3 regions of the Streptomyces sp. SudanB5_2050 genome follow, and region 3 is predicted to be linked to each of the others. Evidence: riboswitches for the same ligand, from Rfam matches in the RefSeq annotation. Region 3 holds a riboswitch; each other region holds the start of a gene.

Evidence for each region. A riboswitch is a leader RNA that binds a small molecule or an ion and turns the genes downstream of it on or off. The one in region 3 is predicted to bind cobalamin.
Region 1: another riboswitch for cobalamin. It lies ahead of ACFZP7_RS11145 (prenyltransferase/squalene oxidase repeat-containing protein); the one in region 3 lies ahead of ACFZP7_RS08775 (cobalamin biosynthesis protein).
Region 2: another riboswitch for cobalamin. It lies ahead of ACFZP7_RS02185 (ABC transporter substrate-binding protein); the one in region 3 lies ahead of ACFZP7_RS08775 (cobalamin biosynthesis protein).

Annotation. Positions count from the first base shown of each region.
Region 1 is NZ_OZ186760.1:2,487,160-2,493,267, reverse strand. It holds gene ACFZP7_RS11160 (ABC transporter ATP-binding protein) at 1-334, opposite strand, end outside; gene ACFZP7_RS11155 (energy-coupling factor transporter transmembrane component T) at 331-1,533, opposite strand; gene ACFZP7_RS11150 (SCO2322 family protein) at 1,520-2,176, opposite strand; gene ACFZP7_RS11145 (prenyltransferase/squalene oxidase repeat-containing protein) at 2,173-3,453, opposite strand; cobalamin riboswitch at 3,561-3,711, opposite strand; gene ACFZP7_RS11140 (TetR family transcriptional regulator) at 3,702-4,406, opposite strand; gene ACFZP7_RS11135 (glycosyltransferase family 4 protein) at 4,601-6,022, shown strand; gene ACFZP7_RS11130 (class I SAM-dependent methyltransferase) at 6,016-6,108, shown strand, end outside.
Region 2 is NZ_OZ186760.1:577,661-583,768, reverse strand. It holds gene ACFZP7_RS02195 (ABC transporter ATP-binding protein) at 1-288, opposite strand, end outside; gene ACFZP7_RS02190 (FecCD family ABC transporter permease) at 285-1,349, opposite strand; gene ACFZP7_RS02185 (ABC transporter substrate-binding protein) at 1,346-2,380, opposite strand; cobalamin riboswitch at 2,423-2,630, opposite strand; gene ACFZP7_RS02180 (alpha/beta fold hydrolase) at 2,696-3,565, shown strand; gene ACFZP7_RS02175 (TetR family transcriptional regulator) at 3,661-4,254, shown strand; gene ACFZP7_RS02170 (SMP-30/gluconolactonase/LRE family protein) at 4,264-5,289, opposite strand; gene ACFZP7_RS02165 (flavin-containing monooxygenase) at 5,466-6,108, shown strand, end outside.
Region 3 is NZ_OZ186760.1:1,959,087-1,965,194, reverse strand. It holds gene ACFZP7_RS08780 (cobyric acid synthase) at 1-477, opposite strand, end outside; gene ACFZP7_RS08775 (cobalamin biosynthesis protein) at 474-1,439, opposite strand; cobalamin riboswitch at 1,544-1,685, opposite strand; gene ACFZP7_RS08770 (hypothetical protein) at 1,858-2,079, opposite strand; gene ACFZP7_RS08765 (inorganic phosphate transporter) at 2,114-3,352, opposite strand; gene ACFZP7_RS08760 (class II aldolase/adducin family protein) at 3,576-4,271, shown strand; gene ACFZP7_RS08755 (S9 family peptidase) at 4,386-5,513, shown strand; gene ACFZP7_RS08750 (hypothetical protein) at 5,760-6,108, shown strand, end outside.

The DNA.
Region 1 (6,108 bases), 530 kb from region 3:
CCAATGACTCCATGCCGTAGGCGAGTTCGTCCTCGACGGTGTCCGTCACGAAGTGGGAGAGCGGGTCCTGGCCGACCGTGCCGACGACGTCGGCGAGTTCCCGCGGCTTGTGGGTGCGGGTGTCGCGGCCCGCGACCGTGACCCGGCCGCTCAGGGTGCCGCCGGTGAAGTGCGGCACGAGGCCGCTGACCGCGCCGAGCACGGTGGACTTGCCGACCCCGGACGGGCCCGCCAGCAGGACGAGTTCGCCCTCGGGGACCTCGAAGTCGATGCCGCGGACGGTGGGTTCGGCCGCACCGTCGTACGTGACCGACACCTCCTCGAAACGGATCACGACGGCTCCTTGGCGGGCTTGGTGGCGGGCTTGGTGGCGGGTGCGGGTGCGGGTGCGGGTGCGCGTGCGGCTGCGGGCTCGGGTGCGGGGGTGACGAACGCCGGGAGCAGGCCGACGAGTACGGCGGCCGCCGGCCACAGGGGGAGGGACGGCGCGACCAGCGGGACCACGCCGGGGTGCAGGGCGGCCGGGTCGCGGGCGGCGGCGAGGAACAGCAGCGCCGCGACCGCCGCGCCGGAGGCGGTGACCAGCCAGGCCCGGGCGTCCCAGCGGTCCGGGCGGTAGCGGGTGCGGACGGTTCGGCGACCGCCGAGCCACAGTCCGGCGAGGGCGGCGGCGACCCCGATCAGGAGCACCGGGACGCCGTACGTCCCGCCCGCGGCGGTCAGCAGCCCGTACGTCCCCGCGCACACGCCGAGCAGGCCGGTGAGGGTGAGCGCGGCGGTGGTACGGCGTACGGCGGCCGGGACCCGCGCGGTACGGCCGTAACCGCGGGCGTCCATCGCGGCGGCGAGGGCGACGGAGCGCTCCAGCGCGCCCTCCAGGACCGGGAGCCCGACCTGGAGCAGGCCCCTCACGCCCCTGTCCGGGCGGCCCCTGAGACGGCGGGCGGCACGCAGGCGCTGGACGTCGGCGATGAGGTTCGGCGCGAAGGTGAGGGCGACGACGACCGCGACACCCATCTCGTACAGGGCGCCGGGGAGGGACTTGAGGAGGCGGGTGGGGTTGGCGAGGGCGTTGGCGGCGCCTACGCAGATGAGCAGGGTGGCGAGCTTCATCGCGTCGTACAGGGCGAAGGTGAGGCCCTCGGCGGTGACCCGGCCGCCGAGGCGGATGCCCTGCGCCCAGTCGGGGAGGGGGACTTCGGGGAGGGTGAGGAGGGTGTGGGTGCCGGGGATGGGGGAGCCGAGGACCGTGGTGAACAGGAGGCGGATGAGGAGGACCGCGAGGGCGAGCTTGACGAAGGCGCCGTAGGAGCGGGACCAGGGGGCGTGGGGGCGGCGGGCGACGACCACGTAGGCGGAGACGGCGATGAGGAGGGCGAGCAGAAGGGGGTTGGTGGTGCGGGTGGCGGCGGTGCCGAGGGCCAGCGCCCACAGCCACCAGGCGCCGGGGTGGAGGGCCCCGAGGCGCTGATCGCGCGGGGGGACCCCCCTCACCCTCGTGACACGGTTCCTCGCAGGGTCAGTCGGTCGCATTCCTGCGCCGCCTCGCCTGCCAGGTCGCCGCTCCGGCCAGGGCCGCCACGACGGCGATCCCCGCGTAGAGGCCGACCGACGGGCCGTCGTCGTCGTTCGCGTCGCCGGCGGCGGGCCGCTGCGTCGGGGTGGCCGTCGGGTCCTGCTCCGCCACCTGCTCCCCGCACCCCGACTCCGGGTATCCCGCGATCGCGCAGAGCAGGGCGCTGTTGTCGTAGCGCAGCGGGTCCGCCACCGCGGCCAGGGCGTCGGCCGTCGTCGCGTCGGGGGAGACCTGGGCGCAGGCCGTGCGCGCGGCCGGCGGGGTCTCGCCGGACGGGGCGTCGGACGCCGTGCCGAAGTCGAGGACCAGGGCGACGCGCTTGGTGCCCTCCTTCGCCGGTGTCTTCGCGCAGATCGACGCGAAGTCCGCCGTGCCGCGGGGCCGGGCCGCGTCCTGGGAGTCGGCGCTCACCGCGAAGCGGAAGCCCTGGACGTCGCCGTCGGAGGGGCGGGCGAGGGACGGGCCCTGGGTGGCATAGACCCATGTGTCGCCGTCGCGGTCCCAGAAGGACCAGTAGCGGTAGCCGGCGGCCTGCGCCTGGCCGGCGGTCCCGATCAGCACGAACGCGGCCAGGACGAGGAGTACGACGCGGCGGGTCACGGCTGCTGCTTCTTGGTGCGGCCGCTGAGCAGGAAGCCGATGCCGATGCCGAAGACCAGGCAGACGCCGACGAACCACCAGACGCCGAAGCCGGAGTCGCCGTCCTCCTGCTGGTCGTTCTGGTCCTTCTGGTCCTTCCCGTCCTCGTCGCTCGCGGTCGCGGAGTCCTCGGCCGACACCCCCTGCGGGGCCGGCCCGGTCGCGTTCAGCGCCGCCACCAGGTCCGTGCCGCCGAAGTCGCGCGGGTCGGTGCCCGTGGCGTGCGCGGCGAGGATCAGCTGGGCGTAGGCGGCCGGGCCGCTCTCCCCGGCCCACTTCGCGGCGTTCTTCTCCAGCCAGGCCAGCGGCTTCGCCGCCTTGTCCTTGCCGCCCTGCGCGGCGAGCGCGACGACCGCGTCGGCGGTGTTGCCGTAGTCGGGCTGCTCGGCGGAGCCGCCGAGGGCGGACGTGAGGTGCCCGTCCTTCGCGAGGGCGCCGGCGAGGTAGGCGGCGCCGTTCGCGGCGGCCTGCTCGCGGGTGGGCTCGTCCGAGGCCGTGCAGGTGGCGTCGGCGGTCTTCTCGCCGGCCTCGGCGACCAGGCCCTTGCCGAGCGCGCCGAGCACGCCCGCCGCGGTCGCGTCCGCGTTGGCGACCGGCTTGCCGTCCTGGTCCGGGTACCCGAAGGCGCCGCCGTCCCCGGCGCAGGGCAGGGCGGCCGCCAGCAGGGCGTCGTACGGGGACTTGCCGCCCTTCTTCACGGTGCCCGGGTCGGTCTCGGTGGCGGCGAGGGCGCCGATGACGACGGAGGTGGAGTTGGCCTCGCTGGGGCTGCCGGGGGTGTAGCCCCAGCCGCCGTCCGCGTTCTGCACGGACTTCAGCCAGCCGAGGGCCTCCTCGACGGCGTCGCCGTGCCCGCCGACGGCCCACAGCGCCTGGACGGCGGCGGCCGTGCTGTTGGTGTCGACCATGGTCTTGGCGTCGCACGCCTTGGCCGGGTCGGCGCGGAAGGGGGCGAAGGCGCCGTTGTCGCACTGCTGGTCGGTGAGCCACTTCACGGCCGACGACGAGGGGATCACGCCCGCCGTGTCCTGCGCGAGCAGCGCGAGGGACTGCCGCCAGACGCCGTCGTACTGGGGATCGGCGGACCCGTACAGGCCGTCGGTGCCGCCGGACTTGCCGGACGGGGCGGACGACGACGTGGACGGCGACGGGTCGGCGGCGACCGCGGGCGCGGCGGCGGCGCCGATCACGGCTATGGCGGCCAGAGCCGCGGCGCTGCTGCGACGGCGGACGTTCATGAGCGGCGGGTGCCTTTCCCTGCGCGGGGTCGGGCAGCACGGGCACTCCCGGGCGGCTCGGCCCCGTATGCCTCGACGGTGCCCGTGCGCCGGCGGGTGCCGGGCACGTGAGCCGGTCACGTCCGCGCGGGGCAGTCCGGCTCACCACCCGGAGCGTCCAGGGGCTCGGCGAGTGGCTCACGGTTGCGGGTCAGCGCCGGAATTGCACCGGCTTCCCCCCGTACGGGTGTGATGACGACGCGGCCACTTTACCCGGAGGCAACCGGCCCGGAACCGTGCGCCCGCTCACGCTCCCCGCCGCCCGCCGCGACGGGCTCCCCGGCCCCCGTCACGTCGATCAGCCGGCACACCGTCTCGATGTCCACCCCCACCTGCGCGATCGACGCGCGGCCGGACAGCCAGGCGATCAGGGTCGAGTGCCAGGTGTGCTCGATGACCCGGACCGCCGACAACTGCGCGGCCGTCGGGTTCTCCGGACCGCCCACGGCGTCCAGGATGATCGCCGTGGTCCGGCGCGAGACCTGGTCGACCTCCGGGGAGACGCTGCGGTCGGCGAAGGTCAGGGCGCGCGCCATCGCCTCGGCCAGTCGCGGCTCGCGTTGCAGCGCGCCGAAGGCCCGCATCAGGGTCCGCGCCACCCGGTCCGCGGCCGTCTCGCCACCCGGCGGGTTCCTGCGCAGCGTCGCGTGCAACTGCTCCAACTGGTCCTGCATGGTGGCCACCAGCAGGTGCACCTTGGACGGGAAGTAGCGGTAGAGCGTGCCGAGGGCGACCTGCGAGGACTCCGCGACCTCCCGCATCTGCACCGCCTCGAAACCGCCCCGGCAGGCGAGCCGGGCGGTCGCGTGCAGGATGCGGCGGCGCCGCTCGCGCTGCCGTTCGGTCAGGGGCGGGGCGGCGGAACGGTGCCCCGGAGGGGGCGCGACCGCTTCCGGATTGTCCACCTCGGTCACCTTCTCCCCGTCGTCCGGCCCGGCAGGGTGTCCGGCACCCGGGCGGGCCGTGGCGTGAATCACCTGATCCACTCGTCACAGCGTCCCTACCTGCCGGTAGATTCGGAGCCTCTGAACGATCAAGTCTGAAACTTGTTCTAGATTAACGTCCCGGCATAGGGTCGCGGGACAGTGCAGTGAGAAGGGGGCCCAGGGTGACCGCTGAGGCCAGTCGGACGGGTCCCCGTCCGGAGCCCGCCGCCGACGGCTTGCGACCGCTCCGCATCGCGCTCCTCACCTACAAGGGGAACCCGTTCTGCGGCGGCCAGGGCGTCTACGTCCGCCACCTCTCCCGCGAACTGGCCCGCCTCGGCCACCGGGTCGAGGTGATCGGCTCCCAGCCCTACCCCGTGCTCGACGACGGCCCGGACCACGGCCTCGGCGACCGGCTCTCCCTCACCGAGCTGCCCAGCCTCGACCTCTACCGCCAGCCCGACCCCTTCCGCACCCCGAAGCGCGACGAGTACCGCGACTGGATCGACGCGCTGGAGGTCGGCACCATGTGGACCGGCGGCTTCCCCGAGCCGCTGACCTTCTCCCTGCGGGCCCGCCGCCACCTGCGCGCCCGCCGCGGCGACTTCGACGTCGTCCACGACAACCAGACACTGGGGTACGGGCTGCTCGGCGACGTGGGCGCGCCCCTCGTCACCACCATCCACCACCCCATCACCGTCGACCGGCAGCTCGAACTCGACGCCGCCGACGGCTGGAAGCGCCGGTACTCGGTGCGCCGCTGGTACGCCTTCACCCGCATGCAGAAGCGCGTCGCCCGCCGCCTGCCGTCCGTGCTCACCGTCTCCGGCACCTCCCGCCAGGAGATCGTCGACCACCTCGGCGTACGCGGCGACCGCGTCCACGTCGTCCACATCGGCGCCGACACCGACCTGTTCTCGCCCGACCCGTCGGTGCCGAAGGTGCCGGGCCGGATCGTGACCACGTCCAGCGCGGACGTGCCCCTCAAGGGCCTGGTCTTCCTCGTCGAGGCGCTCGCCAAGGTGCGCACCGAGCAGCCCGCCGCCCACCTCGTCGTCGTCGGCAAGCGGCCCGCCGAGGGACCGGTCGCCCAGGCGATCGAGCGGTACGGCCTCGAAGGCGCCGTCGACTTCGTCAAGGGCATCACCGACGCCGAACTGGTCGACCTGGTGCGCTCGGCCGAGGTCGCCTGCGTGCCCTCCCTGTACGAGGGGTTCTCGCTGCCCGCCGCCGAGGCCATGGCGACCGGCACGGCGCTCCTCGCCACCACCGGCGGTGCCGTCCCGGAGGTCGCCGGACCCGACGGCGAGACCTGCCTCGCGGTGCCGCCGGGCGACGCGGGCGCCCTGGCCGCCGGACTGAACCGGCTGCTCGGCGACCGCGAACTGCGGGCCCGGCTCGGCACGGCCGGACGCGCCCGCGTCCTGCGGCACTTCACCTGGGCCCGCGCCGCCGAGGGCACGGCAGCCCGCTACCGCGAGGCCATCGGCCCCTCGGCCACCGCCCCCGGGGCCACCCCCGCCGCGGCCCCGACCGGCGACCGCGGCGCCCACCGCGACACCAGTGACACCGGCGTCTACCCCGAAAGCAGGGCCACGTGCTGACCGTCGACTTCTCCCGGTTCCCGCTCGCCCCCGGCGACCGCGTCCTGGACCTCGGCTGCGGCGCCGGCCGGCACGCCTTCGAGTGC
Region 2 (6,108 bases), 1.4 Mb from region 3:
GTCGAGGGTGACGACGCCGGACGCGGGGGCGAGGACGCCGGACAGCAGCCGCAGCAGCGTCGACTTCCCCGAGCCGTTGGGGCCGAGCAGGCCGGTCACGGAGCCGGGCCGTGGGGCGAGGCTGACGCCGTCGAGGATCAGCCGGCCGTCGAAGGCCCGGCTCACACGGTCGGCGACGAGGGTGGGCCGCCCGGTGTGCGAGGCGCCGTCGGGTGCCTGGGCCGCGGCTGCCGGTCCGGGGCGCGGCGGCCGGGCACCGTCGTCGCGCCGCGCCGTACGGGACTTCATCGCACCCTCCTCGTGCGGTACAGGACCAGGACGAACGCCGGCACCCCGACCAGCGAGGTCACCACTCCCACCGGCACCTCCTGGGGGTCGAGCACGGTACGGGCCAGGGTGTCGGCCCAGACGAGGAACACCGCGCCGGCGAGCGCGGTGACCGGCAGCAGCCGGGCGTGCCCCGGGCCGACGAGGGCGCGCGCGGCGTGCGGAAGCACCAGACCGACGAAGCCGATCGCGCCCGCCGAGCTGACCAGCGCGGCGGTCAGCAGCGCGGTGACGCACAGCAGCACCAGCCGGGTCCGGGCCACCGAGACCCCGAGCGCCGCCGCGGCGTCCTGGCCGAAGGCGAACGCGTCCAGGGTGCGGGCGTGGGCCAGGCACACCACGAGGGCGAGCGCCAGGACGGCCGTGCACAGTCCCACCTCGGTCCAACCGGCCCCGCTGAGCGAGCCGAGCAGCCAGAACAGCACGCCCCGGGTGGTCTCCGCGTCGGCCGCCGTCGTGACGACGAACGACGTCAGGGCGGAGAACAGCTGCATCGCCGCCACTCCGGAGAGCACCACGCGGTCCGTCGTCCCGCCGAGCGTATGGCTGAGGAGTAGCACCAGCGCGAACGAGCCCAGGGCACCCACGAAGGCGCCGCCGGAGACGGACAGGACACCGCCGCCGGCGCCGAGCACGATCACGGCCACCGCGCCGGTCGACGCCCCGGAGGAGACGCCCAGGACGAAGGGGTCGGCGAGCGGATTGCGCAGCAGGGACTGCATCACCGCGCCGCACACCGCGAGTCCGGCCCCGCACACCGCCGCGAGGAGGGTGCGCGGCAGCCGGAGATTCCAGACGATGCCCTCGCGGATCGGTGTGAGATCGGTCGTGGCCCAGCCCAGACGGGAGGCGACCACGGACCAGGCGTCGCCCACTCCGATGTCGGCCGGGCCGATGGTGACGGCCACGGCGACGGACACGGCGAGCACCGCCAGCCCGCTGCCGAGGCCGGCCGCGAGGCGCAGCCCACCCGCCGCGCCGCACGCCGGGCGGACCGGGGAGGACCGCAGGGGAGTGGTCATCGGTCGAGCCCGTACCGGCGCAGTGCCGTGGCCACCTTCTCCACGCCCTCCACGGTGCGGATCGTCGGATTCATGGCCTGCCCGCTGAGCAGCACGTACCGCTTCTCCCGCACGGCCGTCATGTTCCTCGTCACGGGATTCGACTCCAGGAAGGCGATCTTCTTCGCGGCGGACTCGGCGGTCTGCGACTTGCGGGTGAGGTCACCGAGGACCAGGACATCGGGGTCGCGGTCGGCCACGGTCTCCCAGTTGATCTGCGGCCATTCCCGCGTGCTGTCGTCGAAGACGTTCTCGGCGCCGAGCGCGCGGGTGACGATGCCGGGCGCGCCGCAGCAGCCCGCCATGTAGGGGGACTCCTGGTTCGCGAACCAGTACAGGACGGTGGTGTTCCCGGCGCGGATCCCGGACGTGGCCTTCGCGACCCGGCTCTTCAGCCCGGAGACCAGCTTCTCACCGCGGTCCTCCACCCCGAAGACCCGGGCGAGTTCCCGCACCTCGCGGTAGACCGTCTCCATGGTCAGCGGCGCCGTCCGCGAGCCGTCACCGTCGCCGCTGTTGTCCTTGCCCTCGCAGTCGGAGGGCGACAGGTACGTCGGCACGCCGAGCTTCTCGAACTGCTCGCGGGTGGCCACTCCGCCCTTGCCCAGGGTGGAGGCGAAGGAGGCGGCCACGAAGTCCGGCTCGCTGTCGAGGACCCGCTCGAACGACGGCTGGTCGTCGGCGAGCCGGGGGACCTTCGCGTCGGCCCCCCGCAGTCCGTCCATGACCGGGTCGGTCCAGGTGGCGGTCCCGGCCATGCGGTCGGCCAGGCCGAGGGAGAGGAGGATCTCGGTGGTGCCCTGGTTCAGGGACACGGCACGCCTCGGTGGAGCCGCGACCGTCACCTCGCGCCCGCAGTTGTCGAACGTGACGGCCCCCGCCCCGTCGGCGGCGGACTCGCCCGGCGAGCCGGTGCCGGAACCGCACGCGGTGAGCAGCAGCAGCCCGGTCAGGAGCAGAAGGGAACGGCGAGAGGGACGTGACAGGCGCACAGTGCCGGCTTTCTCAACGTCGGGACCCATACGCGGGGTCCGTGCGGACGGTCGGGTGCCAGCAGGTCTTCGGACTCGGGGTCACCCGGACGAGGCGCCTTCCCGGACCCCGGCCGTGACCGTCGTCCAGTGGCTGCTGCCCCGCCCGTCGCCCTCACCGCTGCGCGTCAGTTCCGGACTCTCACCGGATTCCCTGACCCGTGCACGCGTCGCCGCGTTCACGAGTTCGACTGGCGTCTGGAAGCTACCACGACGTACGGGGACGGTCCGGAGGTGCCCCGATGAGTTTTCGGGGCGGGACCGGTCTGCACAGGTATGAAGACCCACACACTCGAGACCGCCGGCGCGGACCTCGTCCACGACGTCCGCGGACCGCTGCCGACCACGGACGGACGTCCGCCGTTGTTCATGATCGGGCAGCCCATGGACGCCACCGGCTTCGCCGCACTCGCCGCACGCTTCCCCGAGCGGACCGTGGTCACGTACGACCCGCGCGGCCTCGGCCGCAGCACGCGCAGGGACGGGCGGGTCGACCACACGCCGCAGACCCAAGCCGCCGACGTGCACGCCGTCGTCGAGGCGCTGGGAGCCGGGCCGGTGGAGATGTTCGCCAGCAGCGGCGGAGCGGTCACCGCGCTCGCGGTCGTGGAGAGGTACCCCGAGGACGTGACCACACTGGTCGCGCACGAACCGCCGCTCATCACCCTGACACCGGACCGTTCGGCGGCCGAGCGGGCGCGGGCCGGGGTCCGGGAGACCTACGAGAAGCGGGGGTGGGGCGCCGGGATGGCCGCGTTCGTGGCCATGACCTCCTGGCGGGGCGAGTTCACCGACGCGTACTTCGCCCAGGCGGAGGCGGATCCCGCCGCGATCGGGATGCCCGTCGAGGACGACGGCTCGCGCGACGATCCGCTGCTGTCCGACCGGTCGTGGGCGGTCAGCGGCTACCGGCCGGACACCGACGCGATCGCCGCCGCGCCCACCCGCGTCGTGATCGCCGTGGGCGAGGAGACCGGCGACACGCTGACCGGACGCACCTCCGTCGCGATCGCCGAGCTGCTCGGGCAGCGGGTGACGGTGTTCCCGAGCCATCACGGCGGTTTCTGCGACGGGGAGTTCGGCTATCCCGGGAAGCCGGACGAGTTCGCGCATCGACTGCGCCAGGTCCTCGACGGAGCCTCGTGAGCCACCGCTGACCGGCGACACGGCAGCGGGGCAGGGCGATGCAGGGGGGCGGGGGCCAGGGGGGGGGCACCGTGCTCGGGCGATACGCTCTGGGGGTGACCCAGCCATCCCCGCCCGACGAGCGACGGCCCGCCAATGACGGGCCCCGGGTCGCCGCGCGCAACCGGGCCGCCCTCGTCGCCGCCGCGCGCGAGATCTACGCCGAGCACGGCCTCGACGCACCCATGTCCGCGATCGCGCGCCGGGCCGGCGTGGGACAGGGGGTTCTCTACCGGCACTTTCCCGACCGGGCGGCCGTCGCCACGGCGGTCCTGGACGAGAACGTCCGTCAGATCGAACAGGCGGCGGCGGCGCCGGACATGGACATCGCCCAGCTCCTCGGTGTCCTGACCTGGCACCAGACCGAGTCGGCGGCCTTCATCAGTCTGCTGCACGCCGACGGAGCGGCCGGTGGTTCCGCCGTCCCCGAGTACGCCGCGGGCCTGGCGGCCCGGGTCGAGCGGGCGCTGCGGGCGCGGTTGCCGGACGGCCACCGCCTGGCCACGGCGAAGGACGACCTCATGATCGCCGTCGCCATGGTCTCGGGTGCCGTCATCGGCCCCACCCGTGAGCTGCGGGAACGCCGGGCGATGGCGGCCTGGCGACTCCTCGGTGTCGAGGTGGGACCGGTGCGCCCCTTCGGCGAGTGAACAGCGCGGTCAGCCGCCGTTGGACTGACGGACGCCTTCCGCCGGCGCGTCGAAGGAGTACAGGTACCCTCCGGCCGGCCCGCTGACGGTCATGTACGCCTTGGTCCCTCCGGGCGTGATGGCCACGTTGGTCGCCGATTCGAGCCCGTCGGCGGCGCGGGCGGGGACCTCGACGGTCGCCAGGCGTTCCCCGTGGCGGTCGTACACCGCCATGGCGGGCCGGCCGTGCAGGGCCTGGTAGAGGTTGCCGTCCGCGTCGACGGCGATCGAGTCGGTCTGGGCGATGCCGCCGTCCACCCGGATGGCCGTGTGCTGTGAGGCGACACCGCCTCGGTCGTCGAGCAGCAGGTAGGACACACGGTTCTGGGTGAGTTCGCTGACCCACAGGCCGCGGTACTCGGAGTCGAACGAGATGCCGTTCGGGGCCGCCAGTCCACCCGCCAGGACGGTGGCGTTCCTCCCCTCGCGGTCGATGCGCACCACGCGCCCGACTGCTTCTCCCTCCGACATGCCGCGCGAGTCGCTGATGTACAGGTCGCCGTCCTGGTCGAAGGCGAGGTCGTCGGGGTTCATCGGGGCTCCGTCGACCCGGCCGGAGAAGAAGGTCCGCGGGTCGCTCCCGTCGGGTGCCAGGCTGACGATCTCGCCGTGGGAGAAGTCGGTGAGGTAGATGCGCCCGTCGTAGGGGCTGTACTGGGCCGAGGTGTAGGCGCCGCGATCGTCGGTGTGGAGCGGGCGCGAGGTCTTCTTCCTCACGTCGACGCGCAGCACCTTGGGCTTGCCGGCCGGAGCCGTGACGTCGACGACGACCAGTGCGCCGTTCGCGTCGAAGGTGGGGCCCTCGAGCAGGGTCATGCCCGTCTCGGGGTGCGCCTCGGTCAGCCGCATCACCTCCTGGGCGCGGATGGTCCGGCCCGCGCCGGTGGCGGCGGCGTCATGCGGGCCGCCGGCGCGGGTGTCCCCGCCGCAGCCGGTGACGGCCAGCAGGCCGATCGCGGCGAGGCCGGTGAGGGATCGGATCGGGAGTCGTCGCATGGGGGTCACTCTTCCTGTCCGAAAATTTGCGGAAGCTGTCCGCATCGCATCCGGACAGTGCTGTCCGGTTGTTGCTACGGTAGTGCACGCTGGCTCAAGTCCGCAGTACCGCCGTGCTTTTGCCGGACCGAGCGCGACTCCCTCGCACCGAACCGGAAGGACAGAGGTCCCCCCACATGACGTATCCGGATGCAACTTCCCCCGAGGCGCCGGCCGAGTTGAGGCGGCGCTACCGGGTGGAGAGGGAGCGGCGCGTACGCCCCGACGGCACTCGGCAGTACCTCGCCGCCGACGCCGAGTACGGCTACTACGCCGACGATCCGTATGCGGTGGCGACAGAAGCGCGCGAACCCCTGCGGGACGACGTGGACGTCGCCGTCGTCGGTGGGGGATTCGGCGGCATCCTGGCGGGCGCGCGGTTGCGTCAGCAGGGCGTACGGCGGGTCCGGATCGTGGAGAAGGGCGGTGACTTCGGCGGAACCTGGTACTGGAACCGGTACCCGGGCATCCACTGCGACATCGAGTCCCACGTGTATCTGCCGATGCTCGACGAGACCGGCTACGTCCCGGAGTGGAAGTACGCCCCCGGGGAGGAGATCCGCCGCCACGCGGTACGGATCGCGGAGAAGTTCGACCTCGGCGCCGACGCCCTCTTCTCGACGTCCGTGACGTCCTTGACCTGGGACGACAACGCGCGGAACTGGCTCGTGACGACCGACCGCGGCGACGAGTTCCGCGCCACGTACGTCATCACGGCGACCGGCACCCTCACCGAGCTGAAACTCCCCGGCATCCCCGGCATCGAGAACTTCCAGGGGC
Region 3 (6,108 bases):
GAGCCCGGCGCCCCGGGCGATCCCCATGTTCACGATGTCGGTCCGGCGCAGGTTGATCTCGGCCGGACTGCCCGCCCCCTCGCAGATCACCGCGTCATACGTGCCCCGAAGCTCGGCCAGACAGTCCAGCACGGTGCCGAGCAACTGCTGCTGCCGGCCGCCGTGGTAGCCGCGGGCGCTCATCTCGCCGACCGGCTTGCCCAGCAGCACGACCTGGCTGCTGCGCTCACCGCCCGGCTTCAGCAGCACCGGGTTCATCTGCGCGGTCGGCTCCACGCGGCACGCCTGGGCCTGCATGGCCTGCGCCCGCCCGATCTCGGCGCCCTCGCGCGTCACGAACGAGTTGAGGGACATGTTCTGCGCCTTGAACGGCGCCACCTTCACGCCCTGCCGCACCAGCCAGCGGCAGATCCCGGCGGTGACGACGCTCTTGCCGGCGTCGGAGGTGGTGCCGGCGACGAGGAGGCCACCGCTCATGACGTACGTCCCTTCCTGACGATGCCGCGCGCGAGCATCCGCGTGCCCGCGCACACGCCCAGCGCCAGCCAGCCCACGCGCCGGGAGAGCCGGACGGCCCGCTCGATGTCGCCGCGGCCGGCCCGGACGGCGCGTCCCGCCGCCCCGTTGAGGACCGGCCGGTGCTCCACCCGGCCGCCGTAGGAGAGCGTTCCGCCCAGCCGCACCCCGAGGGCGCCCGCGAACGACGCCTCCACGGGCCCGGCGTTGGGGCTCGGGTGCCGTCCGGCGTCGGCGCGCCAGGCCCGCGCGGCACCCCGGGGGCCGCCGCCGGCCACGACGGCCAGGAGGGCGGTCAGCCGGGCGCCCGGCCAGCCCGCGAGGTCGTCGAGCCGGGCCGAGGCCCAGCCGTAGCGGCGGTACCGGGGCGACCTGTGGCCGACCATCGCGTCCAGGGTGTTCACGGCCCGGAAGCCGGCCAGCCCCGGAACTCCGGCCACGGCGCCCCACACCAGGGCGCCCACCACCGCGTCCGAGGTGTTCTCGGCGACGGACTCCACGACGGCCCGGGCGATCCCGTCGGCGTCCAGCGCCTGCGGGTCCCGCCCGCACAGGTGCGGCAGCCGCGCACGGGCCGCCTCCACGTCACCGGCCTCCAGGGCACGGCCGATGGCACCCGCCTCACGGGCGAGCGAGGTGCCGCCGACGACCGACCAGGTGGCGGCGGCGGTCAGCGCGACCGAGGCGGCGGGGGAGCGGCGTACGGCACGGGAGGCGGCCAGCCCGAGGGCGGCGGCGCCACCGGCGCACACGGCGGTGTGCAGCGCGCCCCACCCGCGGTGGTCGCGCCACAGCACCCGTTCCACGGCACCGGCGGCACGGCCGAACGCGGCGACCGGGTGTCCGCGGCGCGGGTCGCCGAGGAGGAGGTCACCGAGGAGGCCGGCGGCGGCGCCGTACGCGAAGACGCGTTCGGCGCGCACGGCTCAACCGGCCGTGGGGAGGGGAAGGCGAAGGGTGTCGCTGGTGAGCCTGGAACGGCAGCCGCGCATGGCGATAGGTCCTCACTCAGGGTGTCCGCGCCCTGGTTCGAAGAGCACGGCGGTGAGAGTTCCTGGCTCCCGGGGATCACTCCCCGGTCACAGTGGCGGGACCGCGCCGGATTCACACCGGGCTTCCTCTCCAGCCGCCGCATTGGCTCCGGCAGTCCACCACGCCCCGCGAACACCCGTCAACTTGCCGTTGACCTGCGAGGGGGGAGTGTGCGAAGGCCCACACACGGAAGGCGTGCGCGGGCGCGGGGGAGTAGTGCGGGGTGGGCGAAAAGGGCGGGGCGCCGGACGGACCCCGAGGTCCGTCCGGCGCCCCCGCACCACGACGTGCGCCGCGCCGGTCCGCCGGCTAGGCGACGATCAGATAGATGCCGTACGCCACCGCCGCCGCGCAGGCCGCGAAGCACGCGTACGCGCCGGTGACCGCGAGGCCGGCGGAGCCGCCCTCGGCGGCGGCCCGCTCCTGGCGGGAGAGGCCGGCGATGCCGAGGGTGAACAGGCCCACCAGGACCACGGTGGCCACGAGGCTGACTCCGAAGACGGAGCCGAGAGCTGCCCAGTCGATGCTCATGGAGGTTCGTTTCCTTCGTACCCGGGGCGCGGGTTCAGACGGTGGTGGTGGCCGAGGGGGCCTTGGGCTCGGACGCCGAGGACGCGACGGCGGCCGCCGGCTCCCCGGTCACGCCCGCCGGGGGCGGGGTCACGGCGGCCATCGCCTGGGTCACCACGCCGGCCGCCTCCGGCTCGTCGTCGACGACGTTGGTGTGGTCGACGACCTCGCGCCGGGAGATCTTCCAGATGGCGGCGCTGGAGACGACCAGGAAGACCGCGACCAGGGCGGTGCCCCAGTCACCCAGACCGCAGACCCACTCGGCGATCGCGGCGACCAGGGCCGCGGCCGGCAGGGTCAGGCCCCAGGCGACGAACATCCGGGTGGCCGTGGACCAGCGGACCACGCCGCCCTTGCGGCCGAGGCCCGCGCCCATCACGGCGCCGGAGACCGAGTGCGTGGTGGACAGGGAGAAGCCGAGGTGCGAGGAGGCCAGGATGACCGTCGCGGCGCTGGTCTGGGCGGCGAAGCCCTGCTGCGGCTGGAGGTCGGTCAGGCCCTTGCCCATGGTGCGGATGATGCGCCAGCCGCCGAGGTAGGTGCCGAGCGCGATGGCGATGCCCGCGGAGAGGATGACCCACATGGGCGGGTCGGAGTCGGGGGCGAGCGCGCCGCCGGCGACCAGGGCGAGGGTGATGATGCCCATCGTCTTCTGGGCGTCGTTGGTGCCGTGGGCCAGCGAGACCAGACCGGCGGAGGCGATCTGCCCGGCGCGGTAGCCCTTCGCGGCGGCCTTGCCGTCGGCCTTGCGGCCGAGCCGGTACGTCAGGCGCGCGCCGAGCATCGCCGCGATGCCCGCGACCAGCGGGGCGGCGATCGCCGGGAGGAGCACCTTGGTGACGAGCACGTCGCCGTGGACCGCGCCGACGCCCGCCGAGGCGATCGCGGCACCGATCAGGCCGCCCATGAGGGCGTGCGAGGAGCTGGACGGGAGTCCGACCAGCCAGGTCAGCAGGTTCCAGAGGATCGCGCCGACCAGGGCGGCGAAGATGACCTCGGGACGGATGCCGGTCTCGTCCACGAGACCCTTGGAGATCGTGTTGGCGACCTCCACGGAGAGGAAGGCGCCGACAAGGTTGAGGACGGCGGACATCGCCACCGCCACCTTGGGCTTGAGCGCACCGGTCGAAATGGTCGTTGCCATCGCGTTGGCGGTGTCGTGGAAACCGTTCGTGAAATCGAACGCGAGAGCGGTCACCACCACAATCGCGAGGATCAGCGAGAAGCTTTCCATTTACCCAGGCAATCGTTCGAGGTCATTGGCTGGACGAACGTAGGTAACCATGGTGAACGGAAGATGAACTGGGCAGGGCGTCGCGGTGACCGGAACCGGGGCCGCCGCCTCCCTCCCCGTGTGCGCTCCGATGCTCTCCGGAGACGTCCCTGGCAGGATCGCCGCGACGCCGGTCGGCGGCGGTCGGAACGGGCCCGGAGCGGGCGGGGAGGAGACGGTGACTGTGACGTATTCGCGGGCCGGACGGGCGGCGGAGCAAGCGGAACCGGAAGAGGAACGGGAGCGGAGGGCGGCCTGGGAGGCGCTCGTCGCCACGGCCCGGCGGACGGTGACGGACGGGCTGGTGGTCGGCACCTCCGGCAACGTCTCGGTCCGGGTCGGCGACACGGTGCTCGTCACCCCTTCGGGTGTGCCCTACGACCGTCTGGCCCCCGAGGACGTCACCGGCGTCGACCTCGACGGCCGGCAGGTGCTCGGCACGCTGGTCCCGACCAGCGAGCTGCCCATGCACCTCGCCGTCTACCGGGCCACCGACGCCCGTGCCGTCGTCCACACCCACGCCGTGCACGCCACGGCCGTCTCGCTGCTCGTCCCCGAGCTGCCCCCGGTCCACTACATGACCGCGGCGCTCGGCGGCCCCGTGCGCGTCGCCCCCTACGCGGCCTACGGCACGGAGGAACTGGCCCGCCACGTGCTCGACGCCCTCGCCGGCCGCACCGGCTGCCTCCTCCAGAACCACGGCACCCTGACCTACGGTGCCTGCCTCGACCAGGCGTACGACCGCACCGCCCAGCTGGAGTGGATGTGCCGGCTGTGGCTGACGGCCTCCTCGGTGCCCGGCCGGTCACCGTCGCTGCTGACCGGGGAGCAGCTGGCCGAGGTGGCCGAACGCCTGGGCGGGTACGGCCAGCGCCCCTGACCCGCGCCGCACGGCCCGCGCCCCCGCCCCCGCCTCGGGCCCGTTGATCCGAACGGGCCCGTCCGCCCGCCGTCCCGGTGGCTTACTCCGGAGCCCCCCGGGAAACTGAAAGGCGTGCGCATCCTCCCCGCGACGGCCGCCGCCGTCACCGCAGCCCTGGCCGCAGGGGCGGCGAGCGTCGCCGCCGGACGGCTCGCCAGCGACGCCGCGCTCAAGGCGCCGCCCGGACGGCCCCTGCCCACCGAGCCGAGGCTCACCGTGCACGGCACGGCCGCCGGACAGATCACCCTCACCCGGGACCTGGCCGCGCTGCGACCGGGCCGCTACGGCCTGGCCGGCGACGGCTCCCACGCGGTCGTCGGCCCGGTCCTCGGCACCGCCGACCACGGCGCCGACACCGTCGTACGCCGACTCGAACGCGTCACCCACGGCACCCTCGGCGCCGGCGACCGGGCCTGGTTCACCCCGAACCTCTACGTCGGCAACCCGGGCACCGCCCTGGACCTCGACTTCGCCGACGTCGAGGTCCCCGGCGAACTCGGCCCCCTCCCGGCCTGGTTCCTGCCCGGCTCCCGCCCGACCTGGGTCATCGCCGTGCACGGCCTGGCCGCCACCCGCGAACACGCCCTCAACCTCATCGCGCCCCTGCACCGCCGCAGCGTCCCGGTGCTCGCCCTGGCCTACCGCGGCGACGTCGGCGCCCCGCCCTCGCCGGACGGCCTGCACCACTTCGGCGAGACCGAGTGGCGCGATCTCGACGCGGCCGTCCGCTACGCCGTGGACCACGGCGCCCGCCAGGTCGTCCTGCTCGGCTGGTCCACCGGCGCCACCATGGCCCTGCGCACCGCCGCGCTCTCCGGCGTGCGCGAGCGCATCGCGGGGCTCGTCCTGGACTCCCCGGTCCTCAGCTGGGAGACCACCCTGCGCGCCCTGGCCGCCGCCCGCCGCACCCCGGGCGCACTCCTGCCGCTCGCCGTCCGCGCCGCCCAGGGCCGCGCCGGCCTGCACGCCGACCACGACGCGGGAACCGCCGGCCTGTACCGCCCGGCCGTCCCGACCCTGATCTTCCACGGCCCCGACGACGCGGTCTCCCCCTGGCGCCTCTCCCGCCGCCTTGCCGACACCCACCCGCGCCTGGTCGCGCTGCACACGGTCAGGAGCGCACCGCACGGCGCGATGTGGAACGCCGACCCCGACGACTACGAGGAGACGCTGCGCCGCTTCATGACCCCGCTGGTCTGACCCCGAAGCCCTCGCGCCGCCTCCGCCGGACCGCGCGGCCCGCCCTCGGCCCGCCGCCCCGCACCGGGCGCGTACGCGGCCCCGCCGAACGGGTGGCAGCCGCGCACCGTACCGGTTCCGTTTAGTGCTGTACGGGTGGCTTGATCCCCGCCCGGAAGGGGTTCTGGACCGGTGTGTCCCCGGTCCCGGACAGGGCTCACCGCATTCCGTTTGGGTTTTCGGACCGTCAACCGGAAGACTGCACCCGTGACGTCCCGTATCCCGCGCGACTCCAGGCTCCGACTCGTCCGCCCGCGACCCCTGGCCGCCGCCCCGCAAGCGATCACCCAGCGGCGTCCGCGCCGCGCCGCGCCACGCCCCCCGGAGGGCACGCCCGCCCGGTCGGAGCTGGCCAGAATGGCGCGCGCCGGCCTGGCCGACGCGGCCCGCGTCGCCCGCTGGGCCGACGCCGCCCTCGGCCGCGGCAGCGCGACCGCCGACGGCAAGGCCACCCTCTCCGACGCGACCGCCGACCGCGCCGCCCGGGAGCTGGGCCTGACCGCGGCCGAGGTCCGCGCCGACTGGGACACCGCCCGCCTCGCCGGACTGATCGAGG